4 regions of the Thioalkalivibrio sp. K90mix genome follow, and region 1 is predicted to be linked to each of the others. Evidence: predicted binding sites of a transcription regulator. Region 1 holds the regulator's gene; each other region holds the start of a gene.
The links. Region 1 encodes sigma-54, which starts transcription at its own class of promoters, with help from an activator protein. Its sites were predicted from a motif close to TGGCANGNTNCNTGCTT; they were not measured.
Positions count from the first base shown of each region.

Region 2: the regulator sigma-54 is predicted to act here: its motif matches at 4,466-4,482, upstream of TK90_RS03340 (CmpA/NrtA family ABC transporter substrate-binding protein).
Region 3: the regulator sigma-54 is predicted to act here: its motif matches at 3,662-3,678, upstream of TK90_RS09470 (PEP-CTERM sorting domain-containing protein).
Region 4: the regulator sigma-54 is predicted to act here: its motif matches at 4,261-4,277, upstream of glnL (nitrogen regulation protein NR(II)).

Region 1 covers NC_013889.1:388,786-395,877, reverse strand. Annotated here, with positions in the region: gene TK90_RS01835 (HPr family phosphocarrier protein) at 1-228, opposite strand, end outside; gene TK90_RS01830 (PTS sugar transporter subunit IIA) at 200-625, opposite strand; gene rapZ (RNase adapter RapZ) at 630-1,514, opposite strand; gene hprK (HPr(Ser) kinase/phosphatase) at 1,515-2,546, opposite strand; gene TK90_RS01815 (PTS sugar transporter subunit IIA) at 2,614-3,084, opposite strand; gene hpf (ribosome hibernation-promoting factor, HPF/YfiA family) at 3,089-3,427, opposite strand; gene TK90_RS01805 (RNA polymerase factor sigma-54) at 3,430-4,923, opposite strand; gene lptB (LPS export ABC transporter ATP-binding protein) at 4,982-5,710, opposite strand; gene lptA (lipopolysaccharide transport periplasmic protein LptA) at 5,761-6,240, opposite strand; gene lptC (LPS export ABC transporter periplasmic protein LptC) at 6,278-6,841, opposite strand; gene kdsC (3-deoxy-manno-octulosonate-8-phosphatase KdsC) at 6,838-7,092, opposite strand, start outside.
Region 2 covers NC_013889.1:700,980-708,071, forward strand. Annotated here, with positions in the region: gene TK90_RS03310 (TVP38/TMEM64 family protein) at 1-621, shown strand, start outside; gene TK90_RS03315 (TIGR04283 family arsenosugar biosynthesis glycosyltransferase) at 636-1,340, shown strand; gene TK90_RS03320 (TIGR04282 family arsenosugar biosynthesis glycosyltransferase) at 1,333-2,019, shown strand; gene TK90_RS03325 (hypothetical protein) at 2,030-2,272, shown strand; gene TK90_RS03330 (DsrE family protein) at 2,364-2,720, shown strand; gene TK90_RS03335 (nitrate regulatory protein) at 2,847-4,172, shown strand; gene TK90_RS03340 (CmpA/NrtA family ABC transporter substrate-binding protein) at 4,661-5,965, shown strand; gene ntrB (nitrate ABC transporter permease) at 6,014-6,949, shown strand; gene TK90_RS03350 (ABC transporter ATP-binding protein) at 6,975-7,092, shown strand, end outside.
Region 3 covers NC_013889.1:1,999,345-2,006,436, forward strand. Annotated here, with positions in the region: gene TK90_RS09450 (riboflavin synthase) at 1-24, opposite strand, end outside; gene ribD (bifunctional diaminohydroxyphosphoribosylaminopyrimidine deaminase/5-amino-6-(5-phosphoribosylamino)uracil reductase RibD) at 148-1,338, opposite strand; gene nrdR (transcriptional regulator NrdR) at 1,338-1,889, opposite strand; gene glyA (serine hydroxymethyltransferase) at 1,912-3,171, opposite strand; gene TK90_RS09470 (PEP-CTERM sorting domain-containing protein) at 3,758-4,435, shown strand; gene TK90_RS09475 (PEP-CTERM sorting domain-containing protein) at 4,768-5,400, shown strand; gene TK90_RS09480 (TAXI family TRAP transporter solute-binding subunit) at 5,637-6,638, shown strand; gene TK90_RS09485 (TRAP transporter permease) at 6,635-7,092, shown strand, end outside.
Region 4 covers NC_013889.1:53,500-60,591, reverse strand. Annotated here, with positions in the region: gene TK90_RS00260 (dienelactone hydrolase family protein) at 1-135, opposite strand, end outside; gene TK90_RS00255 (tRNA (cytidine(34)-2'-O)-methyltransferase) at 254-718, opposite strand; gene TK90_RS00250 (dihydroorotate dehydrogenase) at 717-1,709, shown strand; gene ntrC (nitrogen regulation protein NR(I)) at 1,716-3,152, opposite strand; gene glnL (nitrogen regulation protein NR(II)) at 3,152-4,249, opposite strand; gene TK90_RS00235 (DUF4124 domain-containing protein) at 4,426-5,079, opposite strand; gene TK90_RS00230 (hypothetical protein) at 5,114-5,950, opposite strand; gene TK90_RS00225 (DUF2782 domain-containing protein) at 5,950-6,348, opposite strand; gene TK90_RS00220 (TIGR00730 family Rossman fold protein) at 6,351-7,076, opposite strand.

The DNA of each region.
Region 1 (7,092 bases):
GGCGTCGAGGGCCTCTTCGGCATCCTCGCCGTCGGTGGTAATGGTGACCTCGGAGCCCTGCGCCGCCGCCAGCATCATCACCCCCATGATGCTCTTGCCGTTCACTTCCTGGGCGTTCCGGGAGACGGTCACATCGGACGCGTACTGACTGGCCAGACTCACAAACTTGGCCGCCGCACGCGCATGCATCCCCAGACGATTAACGATGGGGACTTCGCGCTGCGGCATCCGAACACTCCTGGTCACAAAGAAGGATGCCATCGTGCCCGCCGGACAGGGCCTTGTTGACCAGTTCCGTCAGTGGCAGATGGCGGTAGTTCAGCACACGGATCAGCATCGGCAGGTTGATCCCGGCGATGACGCGAGCGTTCGCCCCCCGCGCCACGCGGCTGGCCACATTAGAGGGGGTAGAACCGAACATGTCGGTCAGAATGAGCACACCGGAGCCGGAATCCAGCTCTCCGAGGCGCGCCCGCGCCCGCGCCAGCACCTCGTCGGGGTCGTCATTCTGCGACATCGCCATGGACTCGCAATCCTCGGGCAGGTCGCCCAGCATGCTGCGGGCCGTTTGCAGCAGGGTGTCGCCGAGGTTTTGATGCGTGATCAAGATCAGACCAACGCCCATGGACTCACTCCGATTCGAGGGGCAGGGATAGCTCGCGGTGACGGGTGCTAACAGTAACATGTTCGCGCCCGCGCCAGGCAGCCGCCAGCCGCTCCACGAGATAAACCGAACGGTGGCGACCGCCGGTACATCCGATCGATACGGTCACATAGCTGCGGTGATCCTGACGAATACGCGGAACCCATTGCTCGAGGAATCCCTGGATCCCGTCGTACATCTCTTCGACCTCGGCGTGGCCCGCGAGAAACTCGCAAACCGCGGCGTCGCGTCCGGTCAAGGGCGCGAGATCGCGCTCGTAGTGCGGGTTGGGCAGGCAGCGCACGTCGAACACGAAGTCGGAGTCCAGCGGTGCCCCGTGCTTGAACCCGAATGACTGAAACAGCAGCGACAGGCGCTCCTCGCCCAGCAGCCCGACACGGTCGCGCAGGGTGCGCGCGAGGTCGTGCATGGACAACCGGGAGGTATCAACGGTCAGATCGGCCTCGGCCGCGACATGCCCGAGCCAGTCGCGCTCGCGCTCGATCGCATCGACCAGCGGGACGCCGTCGCGCGCCAACGGGTGTCGCCGGCGTGTCAGGTGGTAACGGCGCAGCAGAACCTCGCTGGAGGCCTGCAGGAACATCACCTCGACCTGCAGCCCCTTGCCCCTGAGTTCGCGCAGCAGGTCGGCAAAGCCCTCCAGCGCCGCCAGCCCGCTGCGGACATCCACCCCGACTGCCAGATGCCGGTCTTCGTCCGCGTCGTAGTCACCACTGCGGACCTGTTCGATCAGTCCGGGCAGTAGCGGCAGGGGAAGATTGTCGACGCAGAAATAGCCGGCGTCCTCCAGGGTGTGCAGGGCGACCGTCTTGCCGGAACCCGACAGACCACTGACCAGCAACAGTCGCATTCAGCCCTCCGGGTCCGGGTTGGGGACCGTGGTGGCGGGGATCGCACGATGGTAGGGCGGCTCCTCGGGCTCACCGCTCATCTGCCGGCGCTGGCGCGCGCGCAGGTCGTCCCCGGCAACGTAGCCCTGCATGTGCAGCATGTGGTTGCGTACCGCCGCCTCGATCATCACGGCGATGTTGCGCCCCGGCGCGACCGGCAGGCTGATCAGCGGGATGCGCAGTCCGAGGATGTCGATCTCCCCGCGGCGGCCGTTCAGGCGGTCGTCCGGCACCGGCGAGGGCTCGTTGTGATCACGCAAGTCGATGATCAGCCGCAGGTATTTGCCGCCCTTGATCGCGGAGTCCCCGTACATCGCGCGGACGTTCAGCACCCCCAGGCCGCGGACCTCGAGCAGGTCCTGCAGCAGGGCCGGGCAGTGCCCACGCACGATATCCGGGGCGATACGGGCGAACTCCGGCGCATCGTCGGCAATCAGCCGGTGCCCGCGCGAGATCAGCTCGAGCGCCACCTCGCTCTTGCCCACGCTGGAGGCCCCGCTGATCAGCACGCCAATGCCGAGGATCTCCATGAACACGCCATGGCGCACCTCGAAATGGGCCAGCCGCTGCTGCAGGAAATAGCGCAGCAGGGAGATAATCTCGTGGCTGCTGGTCGAGGAGCACAAGATCAGCGGCAGCTGCTCATCGGGGACGTCCGGCATCTCCGAGAACGGGCAGGTGTCCTCGGCGAAGATCACCGCGGTCGTCCCGGTGCGGGCCATCTCCAGGATCAGTTGCTCGCGCTGATCATCGCTCAGCCGCGCGATATAGCGCGCCTCGAAATCGCCGATCACCTGGATACGGTTAGGCCGGATCAGGTTGAGGTGCCCGGCGAGGGGCAGGTCGTCGCCGTCACCGCCGACCAGGTTGCGATCCGGTGCGACCTGCTCGCCGTGTACGTAGCGCAGATCCAGGCGATTGCCCATCGCCTGGATCAGGACCTCTACGGTGATGTCGCGCGCGATGCCGCCCTCTCCCAGTGCCTCGTTCATGCACGAATCTCCGGCAGTGCTGGCACGGGGCGTCGTAAGAGAGAAAGTACTGCCGGGAGAGCCATGTTCAGGCGTCGCCGAAGGCCCGGGTCAGTTCGCGTTCCAGGGCGTCCGCGTCGCCGGCACGGCGCAGCGAGGCGATATTGTCGGGCTGCGAGAGACCGCGAGCCAGCTGCGCCAGCAGGTCCAGGTGCGCGCTGGTCGCCGCCTCGGGCACCAGCAGTGCGATCAGGATGTCCACGGGTTCGTGGTCCATGGCGTCGAAGTCGACCCCCTGGTCCAGCCGCAGGACCGCGACCCGGGGGGCATCGAGCTCGGCCAGACGCCCATGCGGGATGGCCACGCCATGCCCCAGACCGGTGGAGCCAAGCTTCTCGCGGGCAGACAGGGCCTCGAAGATGGCCCCGCTGGCCGGGCCGGCGGACTCCTCGCCGCCGACGGCCAGCAACTCGGCCAGGGTCTCGAGCGCCCGTTTCTGGCTGGAACACTCGGGCTCCAGCCGGATACGGGCGCGGGTGATCAGCTCGGCAATGGTCATTGCGTTAAAGGGCCTGTTCGCGGTTGCGCTGGGCACCCTCGGCGCGGTGATGGTCCTTGACCTTTTCCTTGTGCTTGATCAGCTGACGATCCACCTTGTCGATCAGGCCATCAATCGCCGCATACATATCCTCGTGACTGGCTTCGGCGTGGATGTGATTGCCGCTGACCTGGAGATTGGCCTCCGCCTTGTTGTTCAGGTTCTGGTTTTTCTCGTGGGTCAGCACCACATGCACGTCGATCACTTTGTCGAAGTGGCGTTCCAGCTTCGCGAACTTTTCGTTCACGTAGTCGCGCAGGGCGTCGGTGATATCGACGTGATGGCCGGTCAGGTTGATCTGCATGGTCAGGCTCCTTTTTGCTTGGTTCCACTGGGCATACTCGCCATCTGCCGGCGTTCGCTGGAAGACGGTATGTGCATAGCCTCGCGGTACTTGGCCACGGTGCGTCGGGCCACATTAATGCCCCGATCCGACAGGATCTGGGCCAGTTTTGCATCACTCAGTGGCTTGTTCGGGGTCTCGCCACCAATCAATTCCCGAATCATGGCACGGATCGCGGTCGCCGAGCATTCGCCGCCATCGGCTGTGCCAACATGACTGGAAAAGAAGTACTTGAACTCGAATACCCCACGCGGGGTGTGCATGTATTTCTGTGTAGTCACCCTCGAGATGGTCGATTCGTGCATCTCCAGGGTCTCGGCGATATCGCGCAGGATCAGCGGTTGCATGGCAACCTCACCATGCTCGAGAAACCCCTGCTGGCGCACGACGATGGCCTGGGCGACCCGCAGCAGGGTGTCGTTCCGGCTGTGCAGGCTCTTCAGGAACCAGCGCGCCTCCTGCAACTGATCGCGCATAAACGCGCTATCACGCGCATCGGAGACCTGCCGCACCATGCCCGCATAGAGATCGTTGATGCGAATGCGCGGCGCAATCTCCGGGTTCAAGTCCACGCGCCAGCCATCGCGGTCATGGCGGACATAGACATCCGGCACCACATATTCCGAAGTGGACTCGCTGATCTGGGCACCGGGCCGCGGATTCAGGGTGCGGATCAGGTCCAGCGCCCGCGCCAGCTCGTCCGGGTCGCGCACGCCGGACTGGCGCTGCAGGGCTCGGTAGTCCCGCTTGGCCAGGCTCTCCATGCCGTTTTCCAGGATGGCTCGAGCCGCGTCACGCGCCGGGGCATCCGGCGCCAAATGGCGCAGCTGGATCTCCAGGCACTCGCGCAGGTCCCGCGCACCGACGCCCAGCGGGTCGCACTGCTGAATCCAGTGCAGCACCGCCTCGACCTCGTCGACCCCCACGGGCTCGTCTTCGCCCTGGCTGATCATCTCCGCCAGCGCCTCGAGTTCACTGTCCAGATAGCCGTCCGGGCTGATCGCGTCGATCAGCGCCGCCCCGATCCGTTGGTCTCGTGGGGTCAGGTGGCTCAGATGCAGCTGCCAGAGCAGGTGGTCCTGCAGGCCCTCGTCCTCGCCGTCGGAGGTATTCTCCAGCGGGTCGCGGTCGTCCAGGCCGCGTGGGCTCGGGGCGGGCTCGTAGATGTCGTCCCAGCGACTGTCGGTGCTCAACTCCTCGGGGATCACGTCATCGCCAGCCGTGTCGGCCTGCATGCGATCCCCGTCGACCCGTTCGCCCCCTTCCTCCGGGCGCTCGGGCGGGGCCTCCTCGCCCTCGTCCTCCACCTGCTCGAGCATGGGGTTGCTTTCCAGCGCCTGCTGGATCTCCGCCTGCAACTCCAGCGTGGAAAGCTGCAGCAGACGGATCGCCTGTTGCAGCTGCGGGGTCATCGTCAGCGTCTGCCCCAGCTGCAGATTAAGCCCGGGCTTCAGCATCGCGGTTTGAGGTCCATGGTGACCATCAAGATCATCTTAAGGAAACACTGATCAATGTTCACAGTCGAAAGTTTTCTCCGAGATACACGCGGCGCACCTGGGGGTCGTCCAGCAGCTCCTGCGGGGTCCCGGCGCTCAGGATGCGGCCCTCACTAAGAATATAGGCCCTGTCGCAGATTCCGAGGGTCTCGCGCACGTTGTGGTCGGAAATCAGCACACCGATCCCGCGCTGGGCCAGATGCCCAATCACGGCCTGGATATCACCCACGGAAATCGGATCCACGCCGGCAAACGGTTCGTCCAGGCAGATAAAGCGCGGGTCACCGGCCAGTGCCCGCGCGATCTCGGCGCGACGACGCTCGCCCCCGGACAGGGCAATCCCAGGGCTGTGGCGCACGGTCTCCAGCTGGAACTCCTCGATCAGGGCATCGCCGATGCGGCGTCGCTCGTGGCGGTCGAGCTCCGAGCGCAGCTCCAGCACCGCCTGCAGGTTGTCCCAAACACTCAGCCGACGGAAGATCGAGGCCTCCTGCGGCAGGTAGCCCAGCCCGGCTCGGGCCCGCGAATGAATCGGGGCCCGGGTGATGTCCCGGTCACCCAGCGTGATGCGGCCACGATTGGGCCGGATCAGGCCGACCAGGCTGTAGAAACAGGTGGTCTTGCCTGCGCCGTTCGGTCCCAGCAGGCCCACGACCTCCCCTGGTGCCAGATCGACGTCGACACGATCCAGCACCGTACGCTTGCCATAGCGCTTGGTCAGCTCGCGGCCGGTCAGATAGCCGGCCATCGGCGCAGATTCGCCACCGGCCGCGGCGGGCGCGCTGGTGTCGAGCTCGTTCATTCGTCGTCTTCGCGGGGCTGGATCCTGATACGTACACGCTCGTCATCGGCCTCGCCACGCTCGGCCTCGATCACATCCGTCTCCAGGTCGTAGACGATGCGCTTGCCGCGCGCTTCCTCGGCTGCCGTGATCACATGCGCCTGGTCGGTCAGGATCACCCGGTCCTCGTTCAGCAGGTAGTCGATGCGCAGCGCGGTGGCGATGCGCATCTCGCCCGTCTCCGGGTCCGGGGACTCCAGCCGCGCGGGCTCGCCGTGGGCCTCCATCTCGTAAGGGCGTCGATCGCGGCTGCGCACATAGACCTTGTCGGCCTCCAGTGTCATGTCCCCGCGAATCACCACCACATCACCGGTATAAGTGCTTACGCCCCGCCGGTCGTCCATCTCCGCACGATCGGCGGTAATCTCCACCGGCAGGGGCTGCTGCTGGGCAATGACCGGCGCGGCCAGCAGCAACAAGGCACTGCCCAGCAGCACGGACCATCCGGCCCGGGCGAGCGACGACCCACCACGTTCAGTCATTTGCGGCTTCCTCCTCGCCCGACTCGCTGTAGAGCGTGTACACGTCATGGAACAGCTCTATGGTATCCCCTCGCGAGTCGACGCGCAGACCCGTTCCCCGCTGGAAAAGGCCAGGCTGCTCCAGCGTCGACGGGGCATCGGAGGTGGCGATCATGGTGTCGGTCGCCACCGTCACATCGGCGGATTCAATCACCGTGCGCACGCGCTCGCCACGCTCGGGCTGCACCCCCCGCGTGGGGCCGATCAGGTCCAGGATCTCGTCCATCGGTCGGTGCAGCGCCTCGGGCGCAGTCCAGTGCCATTCGATACCGCCGGCGTCAAAGATATCCAGGTCGGGGTCGTCGATCAGTTGAGGGCCGTCACGGCCAAACTCGCGCAGCCGCGTCCCGCGCAGGCGGTGACTCAACTCGCCGTCCTCGCCAGTCGCGTGCAGCGTGAAGCCCTCGATCTCCAGCGTCACCTCGCCCTCCGGCTCGTGCTCGCTGGCAACAGCGCCGGCCACCAGCGCCGCCATTGGCAACAGGATCAGCGCCACCGGTCCGGCCACCCACTTCATCCGTCGACATACTCCGCGAACAGGGCCTCCAGCCGCCCCTGGGCCGCCAGCAGGCCCTCGCAGACCTCGCGCACCGCGCCGCGACCGCCGGGGGCCTGCGTAACCCAATGTGCATGCTGCAATACCAACGGGTGGGAATCCGCCACCGCGATGCCGAGCCCCACACGGCGCATCGCTGGCAGATCAACGATGTCGTCGCCCACGAAGGCGGCCTCGTCGGGCGCATGGCCGCTCTGCTCCAGCAACTCGTG
Region 2 (7,092 bases), 310 kb from region 1:
GCACTGACCACCGAGTGGCCTGATCTGCTGCCGCTGCAGGACGTCGAGGCGTGGCTCGCCAGCTGGGGGATGGGCGCCTACATGATGTTTGTGCTGGCCTTTGTCGTCCTTGCGCTGTTTCCGTTGCCCAGCACCTTCTGGATCCTGCTGGGAGGGGCGCTGTTCGGGCCGTTCACCGGCGGGGCCCTGAGCCTGCTGGCGGCGACCATCGCTGCGATTATCGCGTTCATGCTGGCGCGCACCCTGCTGCAACCCTGGCTGGAACCGCGTCTGGGTCCGCGCAGCGCACGGCTGCGCGAGGATGTGGAGGCCGAGGGCTGGCGCGTGGTCGCACTGACACGGCTGGTGCCGGTCTTCCCGTTCGCCCCGACCAACTACGCCCTGGGCCTGGTGCGTATGCCGCTGACCGTGTTCACGATCACGACCCTGGTCGCATTGATCCCCAGCCTGTTCGCCTATGCCTGGCTGGGCCACGCTACGCGCGAGATGGTGGCGGGTGATACGGACAACCGGGTCCAGCTGGGGCTGGCGATTCTCGCCGTGCTGGCCCTGCTGCTGTTGCTGCCTCGGCTGTTGCGCCGGATCTGGCAGGGGCAGAAAGCCGTCCAGTCGCCAGCCTGAGTCCCGTAGCAACCATGTCGCGGGAGTCACCCTTCCTGTCCGTGATCATCCCGGTACTGAACGAAGCCGAATCTCTCCCGCCCTTGCTGGATACCCTGGGCGAGATCCTCGACTGCGAGGTGATCGTGGTCGACGGCGGGAGCACGGACGGGACTGTCCAGCAGGCAGGGCAATGCGGTGTGAGTGTGCTGTCCAGCGCCCCGGGGCGCGCACGGCAGATGAATGCCGGCGCCGAGCGCGCCCGAGGCGAGGCGCTCTGGTTTCTGCATGCCGACACCACGTTTCCGGACGGAGCCGGGGTGGCGGTGCATGCCCTGCGCGACGCGGTGGCCCGGGACGATCGCGCCTGGGGACGTTTCGACGTCCGCCTGTCGGGCGGTCGCGGAATATTCGCGCTGATCGCCGCGATGATGAACCTGCGCTCGCGTCTGAGCGGGATCGCGACCGGGGATCAGGGCATATTCATTACACGCTCGGCGTTCGATGCCGTAGGCGGCTGGCCGGACCAGCCGCTGATGGAGGACATCGAGCTCTCGCGGCGGCTGAAGCGATCGGTGGGGCGCCCAAGGTGCCTGCGCACGTGGCTGGTCACGTCGTCCCGGCGCTGGGAGCGGCAGGGCGCTTGGCGCACGATCTGGCTGATGTGGCGGTTGCGCCTGGCCTACTGGCTGGGTGCAAACCCGGACGGGCTGGCGCGACTTTATCGTGGTGATGCCTGAACGTCGGCCGACGGATGCGCCGCGCGTGCTGGTCTTTGCCCGCGCGCCCGAGCCGGGCCGGACCAAGACGCGGCTGATTCCCGCGCTGGGTGCCAAGGGCGCCGCACGGCTGCACGAACGGCTGCTGGAGCACGCGCTGGACGTGGCCCGTCAGGTGGCACCGGACCATGTGGAGCTGTGGTGCACCCCGGATACCGATCATCCGTTCCTCGAGCGTTGTGCGGAACGCTTTGGCTGTTCCCTGCACAGCCAGGTGGGTGATGACCTCGGGGCCCGCATGCGCCATGCACTGGAGGTGGGGCCGTTTCCGGCACTGGTGATGGGGTCCGATGCCCCGACGCTGGGTGTCGGGGACCTGGTCGCTGCACGTAAGGCGCTGGCTGAAGGGGCGGATGTGGCACTGATCCCGGCGCTGGATGGTGGCTATGTGCTGCTGGCCGCCGCGCGGCCCGTCCCCGGGCTGTTCGAGGCCGTCGAGTGGGGCAGCGATCGGGTGCTGGAACAGACCCGTGAGCGGGCCCAGGCGCAGGGTCTTGTCTGGGCGGAGCTGGAAGCGCGGGCGGACATCGACCGACCGGAGGACCTGGTGCACTGTCCGCCGGTGCTCCTGCGTGGCATTGGGGCACCTCGAGAGTCCCCGATCCCAGAGCAGTCGCAAGTCGGCCCAGGCTTCGGGTAGGATGCGCGCCATGAAAGCCTTTGTTGCCTGGGTCGACCGTTCCCCACTGTGGTTGTTTGCACTGTTCGTGGCCACCCTGGGGCTGTCGCCCTATGTCCCCGAACCGCACATCGTCGAGAAGATCCGCTGGCTCTTCCAGGGCGAGCTGACCCGTCCGATCGATATCCTCGACCTGATCATGCACGCCATTCCCTGGCTGCTGATGGCCTTCAAGCTCTATCGCATGAGCATTACGTCGAAAGGCGCTTCCTGACTCGGCGTCTCCTTGAGGCTTGTGGGAACTCGACGGTCCCGACTTGGGTCGCTACGGTGCCTGCCACTTTGACGTGACCAAGGAGAGTCCCATGCGTTTTATTGTTGCTGTTACCGCCGGTACTGACGACCCGACCCGCGCCACTCTCGGCATGATTGCCGCGAACGTGGCCAAGCAGCAGGGCCATGACGTGACCGTCTGGCTGCAGGGCGAGGCCGTGAACATCGCCAACCGGAATGTCTACGACAAGATCGTCGGCCACAACATGCCGGCGATGAAGGACATCGTGGATTCGCTGGTCGAGGAAGGCGTCCCGTTCTGGGCCTGCGAGGCCTGCGCCAAGGGCCGCGACGTCGGCGAGCACAACTTCCTGCCGAACGCCGAGATGGCCGGCATGGGTCAGTACGTCCAGGCCGTTGCCGATTTCGACCGCTCCATGAGCTTCTGATCGAGCGGGCCGGTCCGCGGGTGGGGTGTGATCCCCCGCCCGTTTTGCCCGTGTCTCCTGTGTCAGCCCCTCGAACTGGCACATCGCATGCTTGTTTGTTCCGGGAGTGATCCACGGACGACGAGCATGACCCAGACCCCATCCCCGAGTTTTTCCTTCGAAGAGGCCATTGGCGACTTCCTGGTCGCCTCGCGCAAGTGCGAGGTGGTGAGCCTGGAGCGCCTGCTGGAGGCGGTACAGCTGGTCGGGCGCATCCGCGCGCTGGTGCATCAGCTCCAGCGCGAACGCGGTGCCTCCAGCCTCTGGATCGGCTCCGGTGGCCAGCGCTATGCGGACGAACTAGCGCAGTACCGAGCTGAATCCGACACCACCGCACAGGCGTTTCGTGAACACCTTGATGGCTGGCTGGAGCCCGGGGCCTGTGCCCACGCGCGCAGCCGTCTGCTGGGGCGCATGGCGCTGGCGCTGCATGGCCTGTCGGGTCTGCCCAGCCTGCGGGCGGAGGTCAGCGAACGCACGCTCTCGCCGATGGAGGCGATGCGCGGCTTCAGCGAGCTGATCCGGTCGCTGCTGGCAGTGGTGTTCGAGGCCGCTGACTCCGCCACGGACCCGGAGGTCTCGCGGGCCCTGGTGGCCCTGCTGAACTTCATGCAGGGCAAGGAGCTGGCGGGCCAGGAACGCGCGATCGGGGCCGCCGGCTTTGGTCAGGGCGTGTTCGATGGCGAACTGCGCCAGTCCCTGTTGCACCGGATCGATGCCCAGGAACGCTCGTTTCGGATCTTCTCCGAGTTTGCCCCGAAGCCCGCCTGCGCGGCCTGGCAGGAACTGCAGGGCGCGGGCTTCGCGGCGGAGGTCGAGCGGCTGCGCCGTCAGGCCTGTACCCACGGCGATCTCCGGGGCGATCCCCTGCCGGACCCGGCCCGCGCCGAGACCTGGTTTGCCTGCACCACCGCGCGCATCGACGCGATGAAGGAGATCGAGGACCTGCTGGAGATGCACCTGAACGAGTGCTGTTCGGCACGCATCACGGCGGATCGCGCGGACCTGGGCGCTGTGCGTGATCGGGTGGAGCAACTCGCCGAGTCGGAGCTGCGCGACAGCGTGCCGTATGCGGTGTTTTTCGGCGCGCCGGAGGGCCTGGAGAGCACGCAGGAGGAGGGCGAGACCGTACTCAACGTCCCGATCGTCGGGCACTCGGTGATGGACCTGGTGCAGCGCCAGGCGACCCGGCTGCAGTCGGTGGAGGACGAATTGCATGCGGCACGCCAGGCCCTGGACGAACGCAAGACCATCGAGCGCGCCAAGGCGCTGCTGATCCAGCACCGCGGCCTCAGCGAGGATCAGGCCTACAAGCTCCTGCGCCAGACCGCGATGAACCAGAACCGGCGCCTGGCCGAGGTCGCCGAGGCGACCGTCGCGATGTCCGACCTGCTGGGCAAGGGCGGTCTGTAGCCCATTCCCCGGGAAAGGGATGCCGGTGGGCGGCGCCTCTGTGGGCGCGGGCTTGCCCGCGAAGCCCCTGCCAGTGTCTGCCACTGGCAGGGGCTTCGCCGCCAAGGCGGCTCCTACAGGTTGTGCACCAGCGCGGTTCATCTGCACCGCAAGCGCGCCCCAGTCTGGTGCCTTGCGGATCGTCTCCCGGACGCCGGGTTTTCCGACAGCGTTCAACTCCATACGGCGAACCATCCGATTTTCCCGCGCCATGGCGCGATTGTTTCCGGCGAGGTCGATTAGCAACGGCTAATTGGCACACCTCCTGCAGGAGTATCGGCAAGACGAGCCAATGGCGGTTCGTCGCCTGACAACAGGGAGACCCGATGACCGGGCCTCCCACGGGACTGGACAAAGGCGTCCATCACCCGGCTGCACAAGCGGCCGGGCTGATGCGACGCCTTTTTTCGTTTTTGGACGAGTTGCCTGACAAGGGGAGTGAACCCGCAATGACCGATCACACGAACGACACGAAGAAGACCCCCGGCCTGTCGCGCCGGCGTTTCCTGGGCGGCATGGCCGCCGGGATCGGCGCGACCGCGCTGGGCGTTTCCGGGGCCGCGCCCTGGGGGTATGCGAAGGCCGGCAACGGCAAGCCGGAGACCACCGAGGCGAAGCTGGGCTTTATTGCCCTGACGGATGCCGCACCGCTGTTCGTCGCGCTGGAGAAGGGGTTCTTCGCCGCCCACGGCATGCCGGACGTACAGGTGCTGAAGCAGTCCTCCTGGGGCACGGTGCGCGACAACCTGGAACTGGGCTCGCGCCGCGGCGGCATCGACGGCTCGCACATTCTGACGCCGATGCCCTACCTGATCCATCGTCGCGGTACGCCGATGAGCATCCTCGCGCGGCTGAACCTGGCCGGACAGTGTATCTCGGTGGGCGATGAATACGCCGATCTGAAGGTCGGCCTGGAGACCGGGGAGTTCAAGGAGGCGCTGGCGGAGAAGCGCGCCGGCGGCGACGAGGTACGCGCGGCGATGACCTTCCCCGGCGGCACCCATGACCTGTGGATTCGCTACTGGATGGCGGCCGGCGGGATCGACCCGAACCGCGACATCTCCACCATCGTCGTGCCGCCGGCGCAGATGGTCGCCAACATGCGCGTCGGGTCCATGGACACCTTCTGTGTCTGCGAGCCCTGGAACATGCAGCTGATCAACCAGGGCATCGGCTATACCGCGAACACCACCGGCGAGCTCTGGCACAACCATCCCGAGAAGGCGCTGGGCATGCGCGCGGACTGGGTGGAGGCGAACCCGAACGCGGCCCGCGCCCTGACCATGGCGGTGATGGAGGCGCAGATGTACTGCGAGGACCCGGCGAATATCGAGGAGGTCGCCGAGATCTGCTCGCGCCGGCGCTACATCCATGCCCCGTACGGCGACATCATCGACCGCATGCAGGGGCACTTCGACTACGGCACCGGCCGCGTGGTCGAGGACCATCCCGACCGCATGCGCTACTGGAACGACCAGGCCTCCTATCCCTTCAAGAGCCACGACCTGTGGTTCCTCACCGAGGACATCCGCTGGGGCTACCTGCCGCCGGATCTCGACATGCAGGCCCTGGTGGACGAGGTCAACCGCGAGGACATCTGGCGCGAGGCGGCCGACACGCTCGGCATCGATTCGGCCGACATCCCCGAGTCCACCTCGCGCGGCAAGGAAGAGTTCTTCGACGGCAAGGTCTTCGACCCGGAAGACCCACAGGCCTATCTCGACAGCCTGGAGATCAAGGCGCTCGCGTCCTGACGCGACGGCCCGACGCCCCCTGCACAGACGATTCAAGAGGATTCGACGATGAGTGCCATTCTCGATCGCAACATGACCTTCGGCGCCGGGCGCGAACGCCCGGCGGCCGCGGAGACCTCCACGGCCGCGGTGGCCCGGCCGGCGGCGCCGTCGGCCCGGTCCGGCGGTGCCCCGCCGCCCGACCCCGGGGCCTGGGCCCGGCGTATGCGCAACGCGGCTACCGTGGTCCTGCCCCCGGTGATCGTGACCGCGATTTTTTTGCTCCTTTGGGAAATGATGACGTCCTCCCAGGGAGCCGTACTGCCCGGCCCGAGTCAGGTGATCACCGACACCTGGGAACTGATCGTCAACCCGTTCTATGACTACGGCGGCAACGACGTGGGCATGGCCTGGCAGCTGCTCGCCAGCCTGGAACGCGTGGCCTACGGCTACGCCCTGGCGGTGGTCGCCGGGATCGGTCTCGGCGTGCTGGTCGGCCAGTCCACCTGGGCGATGCGCGGGCTGGACCCGCTGTTCCAGGTGCTGCGCACCGTGCCGCCGCTGGCCTGGCTGCCGATCTCCCTGGCCGCGTTCCAGGCGAGCAACCCGTCGGCCATCTTCGTGATCTTCATCACCGCGATCTGGCCGATCATCATCAACACCTCGGTCGGCATCCGGAATATCTCGCAGGACTACGTGAACGTGGCCCGCGTGCTGCGCCTGAACGGCTTCGAGTACTTCACCAAGATCATGCTCCCGGCCGCCGCGCCGTATGTCTTCTCCGGTCTGCGCATCGGCATCGGCCTCGCCTGGCTGGCGATCGTCGCCGCCGAGATGCTGATCGGCGGGGTCGGCATCGGCTTCTTTATCTGGGATGCCTGGAACGCCTCCATGCTCAGCGACATCGTGCTGGCCCTGGTCTACGTCGGCCTGGTCGGGTTCTTCCTCGACCGTCTGGTCGCGACCGTCGGCAAATGGGTCACCCGCGGCACGCAGGCCGGCTGATCCGGCCCCTCACAGGAGAATCATCATGACCAGCTATCTCTCCATCGAACACGTCCACAAGACCTTTGGCGAAGGACCGACGGCCAGCGAGGTGCTGCGCGACGTCGACCTGCACGTGGACCGCGGCGAGTTCCTCTCCATTA
Region 3 (7,092 bases), 1.1 Mb from region 1:
GGTCTCGATGATTCCGGTGAACATGGGCCTTGTTTCGGTTGCAGGCCACCCCGGGAGGGGGCGCCGCGAACCGACCATCTTAGGGAAACACTAGTGAATTCGCACCACTGGGTTACGGGTGCCGGGGCCTTGCCAGGCAAATCCCCACTAATGTGCGGTGCCCTGGCGGCGCGGGCGCGCGCGCAGGCGCAGGCTATCACCCACCCAACGGCTCTCGAGGATCTCCAGCTCCGCACGCTCGTCCATGCGCGCCAGCGGCCATTCAACCAGCGGGCGGGCGCTCGAGCCCAGCAGCAGTGGCGCCTGGTACAGCAGCCACTCGTCCACCCAGCCCCCGCGGGCCAGCGCCCCGGCCAGACCCGGTCCGGACTCCACATGCAGTTCGTTGACCTCGGCACGCGCCAGCTCCGCCAGCACCTCTCCAAGGTCCAGCCCACCGTCGGGCGAGTCGCTGGCCAGCGCGATCGGCCGCACATCGGCGCCATGCCCACGCAAGGTATCGGCTGCCGGCGAGCGTGCTGCATCCGGACCGGTCAGGATCCAGACGGGGCCGCTCTTCAGGATCTGGGCGCCGGGGGGCGTGCGCAGCCGGGCATCCAGGATCACCCTGAGCGGTTGCCGGGTGGACAGGTCCGAGTAGTGCGGGTCATCGGGAAAACCGGCCTGCGCGGCCAGCTGGTGCGGCTTCAGGCGCACGGTCAGGCGCGGGTCGTCGGCCACCACGGTACCGCTGCCGGTCAGGATCGCCCCGGCGCGCGCCCGCCACAGCTGCACGTCGCGACGCGCCGCCTCGCCGGTAATCCAGCGCGACTCGCCCGAGGCCATCGCCGTGCGGCCGTCCAGGCTCGCCGCGAGCTTGATCCGGACCCAGGGGCGTCCCTGCTCCATGCGCTGGACAAAGCCCGGGTTCAGCGCCCGCGCCTCGGCCTCGAGCACGCCGGTTTCGACCTCGATCCCGGCCGCGCGCAGCGCCTCCATGCCGCCACCACAGACTTGCGGATTGGGGTCCTGCATCGCGATCACCACCCGGGCCACGCCGGCCTGGATCAGTGCCTCGGTACAGGGGGGGGTACGGCCGTGGTGACTGCACGGCTCGAGCGTTACGTAGACGGTGGCGCCGCGCGCGGCTTCGCCGGCCGCGCGCAAGGCGTTCACTTCGGCATGTGACTCGCCGGCGCGCCAGTGCAGCCCCTCGCCGACGACCTCGCCCTCGCGCACCAGCACGCAGCCCACCCGAGGATTGGGATCGGCGCTGAAGCGGCCAAGATCGGCCAGCTCCAGCGCCCGCGCCATGTGACGCCGGTCCTCCACCGCCTGCTCGTGTCCCGGCTGTGCCATCAACTGCCCTCCTGCGAATCGCCCGGTGCGGAGGCGTCCGTGTCGGCGAGTCCCTCATCGATCAGGCGCAGCTGCGAGCGACGCATCTCCGGTGTCAGGTCATCCTCGAGGCGCTCGATGGCCTCGCGGAAGGACTGCACGCTGGCAAAGCTCAGATAGATGGAGGCAAAACGGATATAGGCCACATGGTCCAGGGCATGCAAGGCCGCCAGGACCATCTCGCCAATGCGGTCGGACTTGACCTCGGGGGCCGCCAGGGAGGCGAGCTGCCGCTTGATGTCGTCGATCACGCGTTCGACATCCTCGGTCTTCACCGGGCGCTTGTGCAGCGCCCGGCGCAGACCGCTACGCAGCTTGTCCTCGTCGAACGCGACCCGTTCGCCGGAGCGCTTGACCACCCGCGGCAGGCTGAACTCCGCCCGCTCGAAGGTGGTGAAGCGCGCCCGGCACTCGCGGCACTCGCGCCGACGCCGGATCTGTTCCTGCTCCGGACCGGCCGTGCGCGAGTCGACCACACGCGTGTCCTGAGCACCACAGGCCGGGCAGCGCATGGCGAGCCGCCGCTACGTCGCGTTATTCGGCCGCGCCGTAGACCGGGAACCGACGGCAGATCTCGACGACCTTGGCGCGGGTCGCGTCGATCACCTGCTCGTTCTCGTGGTCATCCAGCACGTCGGCGATCCAGCCCGCCAGCTCGCGCGACTCGGCCTCGGTGAAGCCGCGGGTCGTGAGCGCGGCGGTGCCGATGCGGATACCGGAGGTCACGAACGGCGACTGCGGGTCGTTCGGCACCGCGTTCTTGTTGACCGTGATATTGGCGCGGCCGAGCGCGGCGTCCGCGGCCTTGCCGGTCATACCCTTGGAGACCAGGCTCAGCAGGAACAGGTGGTTGTCGGTGCCGCCGGAGACGATGTCATAGCCGCGCTCGACCAGGACCTCGGCCATCGCGCGGGCGTTGGCGATCACCTGCTTCTGGTAGGTCTTGAATTCCGGCTCCAGGGCCTCCTTGAACGCCACCGCCTTGCCGGCGATCACGTGCATCAACGGACCCCCCTGGGTGCCGGGGAAGATCAGCGACTGGAACTTCTTGTTCAGCTCCGGCTGACCCTTGGAAAGGATAAAACCGCCACGCGGCCCGCGCAGGGACTTGTGCGTGGTGGAGGTGACCACGTGGGCATGGTCGATCGGATTCGGGTATTCGCCGGCGGCGATCAGCCCGGAGACGTGGGCCATGTCCACCATCAGGTAGGCGCCCACGGAATCGGCGATCTCGCGGAAGCGCTTCCAGTCGACCACGCGCGAGTAGGCGGAGAAGCCGGCGACGATCATCTTCGGCTGGTGCTCGGTGGCCAGGCGCTGGACCTCGTCGTAGTCGATCAGGCCCTCGTCGGTGATGCCGTACTGCACCGCGTTGTAGATCTTGCCGGAGAAGTTCGGCTTGGCGCCGTGGGTCAGGTGCCCGCCGGCGTCCAGGCTCATGCCGAGCACGGTGTCATGCGGCTGCAGCAGGGCCATGTACACGGCCGCGTTGGCCTGCGAGCCGGAATGCGGCTGCACGTTGGCGTAGTCGGCGCCATAGAGCTGCTTGAGTCGGTCGATGGCGAGCTGCTCGACGATGTCCACGTACTCGCAGCCACCGTAGTAGCGCTTGCCCGGATAGCCCTCGGCGTACTTGTTGGTCAGCACGGAGCCCTGGGCCTCCATCACGCGCGGGCTGGTGTAGTTCTCCGACGCGATCAGCTCGATGTGCTCTTCCTGGCGCTGCGCCTCCTTGCTGATGGCGCCCCAGAGTTCGTCGTCGTAGCCGTGGATGCTCATGTCGATCGAAAACATTCGGATCTCCCGTTTCATTACTTTCGTGGATTCGGTTTCCCGGCGCGCCGATTCACCGGCGCAGGCCTGGGAAGGGGGAAACAAAGACGCGTAATGATAGGGGATGCGGGGCTTTTTTTCAGGCGACCACGCCGGCAAGGCCCCGCCACCCGCGATTCGGCACGCCACGCAATACCGACATTATTTCCTTTTTTTCAACCACCTAGACGAGTTTCCGTTCTTTCACGAGACCGGTGCGGTAGCGAGGCCAACCGATGCGCCCCGTACTCACCATTAGTGTCCTGTTTCTTTACACCCGATCTCGAACCGGCGTGGAAGCCGGCATACGGCCACCGCCCTCTAACCACGTGCGCACTAGGCCTGTCATCCAAATGGATGCCCAACCAGCGTCACACTTTTTTACACCCATACCCTTCGCGCCATGCTCGAGCGCATGGACATTCGCCTATCCATATGTTTTTGCGTGTGGATTCTTTGTACCGAGCCCGCATGGCACCTTTTCTGCATACCCCTGCATGCACAAGGACCGGATGGGCCGGATCCGCGCAAGCTACCCAGGGGGCTATTCCCAGGGAAGGTGCATCGAATGAAACCCATACGCATTACACCCTATTTCGCGAGTGCCGCCCTGTTGCTGGGCCTGGGCCTTTCCGGCGCCGCACAGGCTTCGTTTATTAGCTGCGAAAGCCTGGACGGGGGCCTCGAGGATCGCGTTACCAGCAACATCGGCTGCCAGGTACTCCAGCCGCTCGATGGCAATGCGAACGACCCTGTGGGCGGCGACTCAGCCAACTGGATCGTCAACACCGCCGGTGGCACGGGTTTTTTTGGTATCAGCGACTGGCAGTTCGATGGTCGCTGGGAAGACCCGCCCGACAGCAACGGCGATCCGCTGGAATTTGATCCGGCGGACCCGACACTCAACCTGGTCACCCTGAATGGCCACTCTCTGAGCGGCACCTGGACACTCGATCCGAGCTTCGTCTACGGAGACCTCCTGTTCCTGTTCAAGGACGGCGGCAACACGAACCTGGTTGGCTATCTGATGACCGGTTACAGCGGCTCCTATTCCACGCCCTTCAGCCGACCGCCGTTCCCGCTGCCGGGGGCAGGAAACGACCGCGACATCTCCCACGTCAGCATCTACTACCGCCCCGGCGGCCGTGTCCCCGAACCCCACACTCTGCTGCTATTGGGTCTGGGTCTGGGCTTGCTGGGTATCGTCGTCCGCCGCAAAGCGCGCAGGGACACGATGGCAGCCTGATCACCTCCTGCTCGGCTTCGGCATGATGGCGCCCAGGTGGCGCCATCATTGCGTTCAGGCTCCCCGATCCACAATGAATCGCTGGCCTCGACCGGACATGTCCGGTTTTTTTACATCTTGGCTATACCCCGCGACCGCCTCCTCAAAGCAATTCCCGCAAGCGGTTGTTTCAGCAGCCGAATCCCCCATCTCGTCGAACATGGCACGAAGCGTGCTGCATTCCCGCCTTGTGAGTGATGGCACTTTCGGACGATCCCCGTCCCCGCCGCATTCATGAGACACCATGGAGGGACTTTCGTCCCATGGAGATAAGCCCGATGTCATGCAAGCCTTTGCCCTCGTTCCTGGCCGGGACGTTGCTCCTGTTGACCCTGTCGCTTTCCGGGGCCACCCAGGCCGCACTTCTCGATTGCAGTGCCCTGTCCGGCAACGTCGGCGACAAGGTCAGCAACAATATCGGCTGCCAAATTTTGTCGCCTTTGGATGGTGCGGCCACCGACTCCACCACCGGGGACCCCTCCAGCTGGCTGGTAAATACCGCGGGCGATACCGGGTTCTTCGGGATCAGCGACTGGCTGTTCGACGGCCGCTGGACCTCCCCCGGGTCGAACAGCTCGACCCTCGCCAGCTTTGATGGCAATCGCCACAACGGGCAATGGAGCCTCGATTCCGAATGGGACTATGAAGACCTGCTGTTCGTGTTCAGCCATGGCAACGGCACCAACCTCGTCGGGTTCCTGATGACCGGAATGAACGGGGAATACAGCTCACCCTTTACCCAACCGCCCTTCAACTATCCGGGTGCGGCTACACGCAACATCTCGCATATCAGCGTCTATTACCGTTCGAGCGCGGTCGGCACCGTCCCCGAACCGAAGACGATGCTGCTGATGGGCCTGGGGCTCGGCCTGCTTGGGCTGATACTTCGCCGAAACCGGCTTCAGGGGTCCCGTTTTCCGGCCTAGCCGAACACACCGCGGCCCGTCGCCGCGCGCCATAAAGGGCACGCCTGTCGGGCGTGTCCTTGATCCTGCTTGAAGAGGGTCCTGCACAGGACCGCGGATATCCAAAGGCGGGGCTGCCCCCATCGTCCCCGCCCGCAGGCACAATCGACCTGAATGCGAACGTGCTATTTGATCGACGTCTCCCTAGAATCCTCGGCACTGCCGCGATTCGTTCCCGGCAATACCCCGGAGGGCGTATGAATCGATCCAGTGTGACGAGGACCGACCGGCGATGGCTGCAACGGCTGCTGCCAGTGCTCACCCTGGTCAGCCTGCTGCTGGCCACCACCACACAGGCCGAATCGCGCTTCATCAATATCGGCACCGGCGGGGTCACCGGCGTGTATTACCCGGCGGGCCAGCACCTGTGTCGTCTGTTCAACACCCGCCGCGACGAGCACGGGATGCGCTGCACGGCGGAGAGCACCGGCGGGTCCGTGTTCAATCTCAACATGATCCGGTCGGGCGACATGGACTTTGGCGTCGCGCAGTCGGACCTGCAGTACCACGCCTATCGGGGCTCCGGGCGTTTCGAGGCGTTCGGCCCCGCCCCCCATCTGCGCGCGGCGTTCAGCCTGCATGCCGAACCCCTCACCCTGGTAGTGCGACCTGACGCAGACATCGAGGGGCTGGATGACCTGCCCGGCAAACGCGTCAACATCGGCAACCCGGGCTCGGGCCAGCGCATCCTGATGGAAGAACTGATGGAGGCGCTGGGCTGGGACCAGGACACCTTTCGCCGGGTGAGCGAACTGCCCTCGCGCGAACAGGCCCAGGCGCTGTGCGACAACCGCATCGACGCCTTTGTATTCTCGGTCGGCCACCCCTCGGCCGCGATCCAGGAGCCCATCGCGACCTGCGATGCGCGGCTGGTGTCGATCGAAGGCGCGACCGTCGACCAGCTGGTCGAGGACACCCCCTATTACCTGCGCGCCGTGATCCCCGCCGGCACCTACCCGGGCCAGGGCGACGACATTCACACCTACGGTGTCGGTGCCACGCTGGTGACCTCGACCCGCACCTCGGAGCGCGCGGTCTACGAGATCACCCGCGCGGTGTTCGAGAACTTCGAGACCTTTCGCGGCCTGCATCCGGCCTTTGGCCCGCTGGAGCGCGAGACGATGGTGGACGAAGGACTATCGGCCCCCCTGCATCCGGGGGCTCAACGCTATTTCCGTGAAGCGGGGCTGATCGAATGAGCGAGACCAGGGGGACTACCGGGGAGGCCACGGAACCGGCCGACAACGCGGCCGAGACTGCTCAGGAACTGGAGTCCGGTGCGCGTCACCCGGGGCGCGGCACACGCAGCCTGATCTGGCTGACTGCAGTGGCCTGGTCGCTGTTCCAGATCTGGATCGCCTCACCCCTGGGCGACTGGCTGGATTTCTTTGTCGTCTCGGATACCGAGGCGCGCTCGATCCACCTGGCCTTTGCGGTATTCCTGGCCTACCTGCTGTTTCCGGCGATCCGCCCGGGCACGCGCCACGTGTCCTGGTCGCGCGCCATTGGCGTGACCTACGCCCTGGGCGGGCTGATCCTGATGGCGTTCGGGATCTGGCAGTTGCTGGGTCTGGAGCGCCTGGCCGAGGTCTACGTAATCATCGGACTGACCCTGCTGGTGATCGCATTGCCGCTGCTGCGCGGCCATGACCC
Region 4 (7,092 bases), 340 kb from region 1:
ATACAGCACGCCGTCTTCCCACCAGTCGTCATCCCACCACCAGTTGTCAGAACCGGTGGGTTCATCCGCGGCGAGCGGCGAGACGAGGAGGCTGGTGGCGGCCAGCAGGCAGAACGATCGAAAAGCAGAAACCATGAATCCCGAACCCCTTCTTATTGGAGCCGCGCAGAAGACCCAACTGGGGATCCCGCAGCCGTGAGCCACGCCTTCGAGCTTAGAGCAAAGCACGGCGTCCTGCCCAGCACATCGGACCCTAGACCCCGCCCGGAAAACCGAGTTGGCGCCAGGCCTCGTAGACGACCACGGCCACCGCGTTGGAGAGGTTCAGGCTGCGGCTATCGGGCTGCATGGGCAGACGCAATCGCTGTTCGGGAGGCAGTGCGTCGAGTACCGCTTGGGGCAGTCCGCGGGTCTCCGGCCCAAACAACAGGGCATCACCGGACTGGAACCCGGCCTGGTCGTAACGGGCCTGCCCGCGCGTGGTCAGGGCGAACTCGCGCTGCGGCCGGATCGATTCCCGCCACCGTTCGAGGCTGTCATACTCTTGCACCCGGGCCAGCTCGTGATAGTCGAGCCCGGCGCGGCGCGCCCGGGCGCTATCCAGCTCGAAGCCGAGCGGATGGATCAGGTGCAACGCCGCCCCGGTGTTGGCCGCCAGACGAATAATATTGCCCGTGTTCGGCGGGATTTCCGGTTCATAAAGGACGATGTGAAGCATGAGTGATTCGCGCACCGATCCGCGGCTGGCCGTTGATTTCTGCGGGCTGCATTTGAACACGCCGCTGGTGCTGCTGTCCGGCTGTGTCGGCTTTGGCGAGGAATACACCCGGGTTGCCGGGTTCTCCAATCGCGACGCGGGTGCGATCTGCCTGAAGGGCACGACCGGCCAGGCGCGACTGGGCAACCCGCCGCACCGCGTCTACGAGACCCCGGACGGCATGCTGAACGCGATCGGGCTGCAGAATCCGGGCGTGGACCGGGTGGTGGACGAGATCCTGCCCGCGCTGGATTTCGAGGAGACGCGCTTTTTCGCCAACGTCTCGGGCTCCACGATCGAGGAGTACATCGAGGTCACCCGGCGTTTCGACGACTCGCCGATCGATGCCATCGAGATCAATATCTCCTGCCCCAACGTGAAAGAAGGCGGCGTGGCGTTCGGCAACGACCCGGAGATGTCGGCGCGCGTGGTCGAGGCCTGCCGCTCCGTGACCTCCAAGCCGTTGATCACCAAGCTGTCGCCCAACCAGACCGACATCGCCGAGAATGGCCGCCGCTGCATCGATGCCGGGACCGACGGGTTTGCCGTGATCAACACCCTGATGGGGATGGCCGTCGACGTGGAAAACCGCCGCGCGGTGATCGGCAACAACCAGGGCGGACTCTCCGGCCCGGCGATCAAGCCGATCGCGCTGTTGAAAGTACAGCAGGTCTATCAGGTGGCCGCACCGCATAATGTCCCGATCATCGGCCAGGGCGGCGTGATGAATGCGCGCGACGCGCTGGAATTCCTGATCGCGGGCGCCAGCACCGTGGGCGTGGGTACCGGGCTGTTCTACGATCCGCTGTGCCTGCCGAAGATCCTGGACGGCATCCGCGACTACATGGATCGCCACGGCATCCAGCAGGTCAGCGAGCTGACCGGGAGCCTGCAGCTCAACAGCGCGATCTCCGCCTGCGCCGCCCCGGCCCCGGAAGACCCCACGACCTGATCTGCCCTACTCGTCGTCGATGCCCAGCTCCTGAATCTTGCGAGTCAGGGTGTTGCGGCCCCAGCCCAGCAGGGCAGCGGCCTGCTGGCGATGCCCACCGGTCACATTCAGCGCCTCGCGAATCACCGTACGCTCCAGTTGTGGCAGAACCCGGCCGAGCAGGTCGCGCTCGCCCTGTTGCCAGTGCTGCCGAGCGACCTGGGCCAGCTCGCTGGTCCAGTCACGCGGCGTGGCCATCTGCGCGTCCGACAGGCCTCCGTGGGTCTCCATGGGCGGCGCATCCTGATGCAGCTCGGCCGGAAGGTCGTCCAGGTGCACCTCACGTCCCGAGGCCATGACCGTCAGCCAGCGACAGGTGTTCTCCAGCTGGCGAACATTACCCGGCCAGGGCAGACGCTGCAGCTCGCGCACCACCTCCGGCCGCATGGTCTTCGCCTCGACCCCCAGTTCGCACGCCACCTCGGCCATGAAGTGCTGCACCAGCAGCGGGATGTCCTCCGGGCGCTCGCGCAACGACGGCACATGGATACGGATCACGTTCAGGCGATGGAACAGATCCTCGCGGAACAGCCCGGCGCGCACGCGCTCCTCGAGGTCCTGGTGGGTGGCGGCGATGATGCGCACATCCACCCGGATCGGGGTATGCCCACCGACGCGATAGAAGGTTCCGTCCGCCAGCACCCGCAGCAAACGCGTCTGCAGGTCGAACGGCATGTCGCCGATCTCGTCGAGGAACAGTGTGCCGCCATCGGCCTGCTCAAAGCGGCCCTTGCGGCTCTGGCTGGCGCCGGTAAAGGCGCCACGCTCATGACCGAACAGCTCGCTCTCCAGCAGGTCTTTCGGGATCGCGGCGGTGTTCAACGCGATCAATGGCTGATCGGCCCGCGGGCTGTGCTGGTGCAAGGCCCTCGCGACCAGCTCCTTGCCAGTGCCGGACTCGCCGTTGATCAGTACGGTGATATTGCTGCGCGACAGACGCCCGATCGCGCGGAACATCTCCTGCATCGCCGGCGCCTCGCCGATGATGGGGGTGTCCTCGATCCTGGCGCCACCCTCGGCATTTTGCTGCGCAGTCGCCCGCGCCTCCAGCGCACGCTGAACAAGGGCCACGGCCTCGTCGACATCGAACGGCTTGGGCAGATACTCGAAAGCCCCGGTCTGGTAAGCGCCGACCGCGCTCTCGAGATCCGAAAACGCCGTCATGATGATGACCGGTGGCGGATCCGGGCGGGTCTGCATACGGGCGAGAAAATCGAGGCCGTTCAGCCCCGGCATGCGGATGTCGGCCACCACCGTATCCGGGGCCTCGTCAGTCTCCAGCGCAGCCCAGGCCGCGTCGGCCGTCTCGAACCCGCGCACATTGATACCGGCGCGCTGCAGGGCGCGATCCAGCACCCAGCGGATCGAGTCGTCGTCGTCAATGATCCAGACGATGGGGTCCATCAGTTGCCGGCCTCCTTGGCATTTTGGGGTTCGATCGGCAGCAGGATGTCGAACGAGGTGCTGCCCGGTCGCGAACGGCATTCAATGAGTCCGTTGTGCAACTGGATCAGGCTCTGGGCGATGGGCAGGCCCAGGCCGGTGCCCGCGGCGCGGCCGGTCACCATCGGGAAGAAGATGCGCTCGCGGATCTCCTCCGGGATGCCCGGGCCGTTGTCGCGCACGCTCAGGCGTGCCACCAGGCGGTGGCGGTGACCGGAAATGGTGTACTGGCGCAGTACGCGCGAGACCAGGGTGATCTCGCCGCCCTCGCTCAACGCCTGCACCGCGTTCTGCACCAGATTCAGGATGGCCTGCACCAGCATGTCGCGGTCGGCCTGCACATCCGGGATGCTCGGGTCGTAGTCGCCGCGGATCTTCAGACCCAGCGGCAGTTGCACACTGACCAGGCCGCGCACGTGCTCCAGCACCTCGTGGAGGTTTACGGCCTCGAGGCGGGGCAGGTTGTTCGGGCCCAGCATGCGATCCACCAGGCTGCGCAGCCGGTCCGCCTCGCGAATGATGATGCCGGTGTATTCCTTCAGCCCGTCGTCATCCAGCTCGCTGGCCAATAGCTGCGCCGCCCCGCGCAGGCCGCCCAGCGGGTTCTTGATCTCGTGGGCCAGCCCCCGGGTCACCGCACGCGTGATCGCCTGCTGCTTTTGCAGCTGTTCCTCGCGACTGATCCGTTCATGGCGATCAATGGCGTTAAGTTCAAACAAGAGTTGTGGCTCGCGGCCATCGTCACCGCGCAGAGGCGTGATGGTGATGTCCGCCAGGAAGGGCTCGGCGCGCAGTGGCTCCATCTGTCGGGCGCGCAGGGTAATCGGCTGATCGAGTGACAACACCGACCGCAGCCGATTGGACAGGCTGCGGTCGAGCCTGAGGCACTGCCCCAGTCCGTGGCCGACGATACGCTCGCGGCTAAGCCCCAGCAGGACCTCGGCCGCACTGTTCAGGCTGACCAGGCGCAGCTCGCCATCCGTCACCAGCACGGCAGTTGACAGGTCGTCCCACCAGGGCCATGGCGCTGGGGCGGGCTTGGCAACAGGATTGTTCATCAACGGGCCTCAAGCAGGAATCGCGCCAAACAGGGGCACAGCACAGGGTGGATCATCCGCGGGCAGGAGAGCGCCCAGGCAAGGCGGCCGTGGCGGCAATCACCAAGCGCCGCCCCATTATAGTGCAAATACGGCACCATATTGGGGCAGAATGCGCACGGAGTTGGTGCGGCCGACTAGTTCTGCGGAATCTGCTGGACCTGGGGCTGAGGTGCGCGCGGGGCCTGGGGGGCCCGAGGGGCCTGCGGGGCGCCGCCCTGGGGGAATTGCTGCGGGCGCTGTTGTTGCTGCTGTTCGCGCGGGATCGCGATGCGCAGCACGTTGAACTGGATGGTGTCGCTGCTGGCGAGCTCCTGCCCGGCGTCGTCTTCTACTCGCGCCTGCAGGCTGTATTCGCCGCGGTTGAGCCCCTCGAAGGTGATACTGGAGCCGGTGCTGTCGCCAGCCTCCTCGCCGTTCAGCAGCCAGACGACGCGATGGCCGGCCTCGGTATCCAGGGCGGGCTCCAGCGCCACCTCGGCGGTGACATTGCCGTCATTGGCACGCACGCCGGCCCCGTCCTCCGGCTGCGTAATCGCGACGCGTTCGTAGCCACTGGCATCGGCCTCCTCTTGCTGAGGCCGCACCGGACGTTCAAGGATCTCTCGGGCACCCTCGAGCGGCACCCCGCGCATGGGCTCACGTACATCGACCGACTCGCTGGCGCTGCCCTCGGGAGGACGGTCGCCAAAGTGCACATTGCCCTGGTCGTCAGTCCAGCGATAGACCTCGGCCTGGGTGAGCGCCGGCAGGCACATCGCGACTAGAAACAGCACCCAGACCTTGTTCATCGTCGATCTCCTTGGGCCGAAACCCCCGAGCCACCTACGCGGCACGTACCCACATGCCCTGCACACGGGCGGCGTGCCCCTGCAGCGCAACGAGCCGCTGGCGTTCGGCCTCGCCCGTCGCGCCGGATTCGCGACGACCGATCCAGTCGTCCAGTGCGGCCAGGCGCAGCAATGTCGGTGCGGCCCCGCGCTCGATCGCGGCCAACGGGCGTCTGGCATGGTAGCCCGCAAGCAACGCGCGGTAGGCATCGGCTCGAATCTCGCCGGCCTCGTCCACCGCAATCGCCAATGCGATGCGCGCGAGCTGCCAGAAAGCGGGCACCGGCGCCGGCGGCATCACCAGATCCGCGAGCCCGGCCCCTTCCGAATAGACCCGCACCGAGTGCCAGTAGCTCCCGGCCAGCGGCAGATCCTCGAAACGATAGAGGCTCTGGTGGTGGAGTTCGGCATCCAGCGTCTCCCGCTCGCCGGCCAACAGCGTCTGGCCCAGGGCATCGGCGCGTTCGCGCAAAAGCTGCTGCAGCACCCCGCGGCGATAGCCCGTGGCCTCCGGCATCGCACTCGCCGGGTGCAGGGCCTGCCAGCTCGCGGCCCGCTCCCCCAGGGCGTTGAGGCTTCCGGGGCCCTCGGCCGACAGGGGTTCGCGCAATGCCTGACCTTGATCCAGGAAAAGAATCCGCGTCCCGTCGGCATCAGCGGTGGCCAGCGGGCTGATGCCTGCACCCTTCAGGGCCGCCTCGATACCGGAGGCGGCATCCGCCGACAGACGCAGGCACTGCACGGGCTGCCCCGCCAGCAAGGCCTCGCCCTCGCGAAACTCGATGCTCACCCCGCAGGCCTCGGCACAGGCCTGGCAGTCGTGTTCGTTCATTACCATTGGAAAATCACCCAGGACGGCGGTACGAAATCGGGTTCCAGCTCACGCTGACGGCGATCGAGCAGGCCGTCGCCGGTGCTGTCGATCAGGTAGTAGGAGGGACCGGCCGCGGGGATCACCTCCACCATCACCAGTTGCCCGCCCATGCGGTACTCGCGCCGGGTCTCCCCGTCGCGTTCGATGATCACAATGTCAGCCTCTTCCAGGCCCCGCTGCTCGCGCGCGCGTTCGTCGAGCACGGGCGGCGCGGGGTCGGCCTCGGCCTCGTCCGGCATCTCGGGCGGCGGCGGGGCATCGTCCCACTCGCGCTCCTGCTGGGCAATGGCCAGAGCCGGCGCGAGAAGCAGACCGACCAGGAGGGCGGCGGGATAATGGGTGCACTTAGCGGCCATGCTCACAGCTCCATCATGCGTTTCTTTTCTTCCGCGGAAGGCTCGAAGCTGCGCGCCTCGTAATGCTCGAAGATCACGTCCACCACGTCTTCCGGGGCATCCACCAACGAGTATAGCTTCAGGTCCTCGGCATCGATTGTGCCTTCGGACACAAGAGTGTCGTCGAACCAGTGCAGCAGCCCCTTCCAGAATTCGGAGCCGACCAGCACGATCGGGATGCGCCGGGTCTTGCCGGTCTGCACCAGCGTCAGAATCTCCGCCAGTTCGTCCAGCGTGCCAAAACCGCCCGGCAGGACCACATAGGCGGAGGCGTATTTCACGAACATCACCTTGCGCGAGAAGAAGTGGCGAAACCCCAGGCTGATGTCCTGATACGGGTTGGCGCTTTGCTCGTGGGGGAGCTGGATATTCAGGCCGATGCTGGGGGAGCGCCCGGCGAAGGCGCCCTTGTTGGCGGCCTCCATGATGCCCGGGCCGCCGCCACTCACCACCGCGAAGCCGGCATCCGACAGCTGGCGGGCGACTTCTTCGCCCAGTTGGTAATGCGGATGTCCGGGTGGAAAGCGCGCGGAGCCAAAGATGCTCACAGATGGCTTGATGTGCGCCAGGCGCTCGAAGCCCTCCACGAACTCCGCCATGATCTGGAAGATCTTCCAGCTTTCGCGGGTCAGAGCGGAGTCGTCAATCGGGCGCAGGCCGGGGTGTTCGGCGCGTTCGCGGTCGTTCATGCGGAGGGTTCCTCGT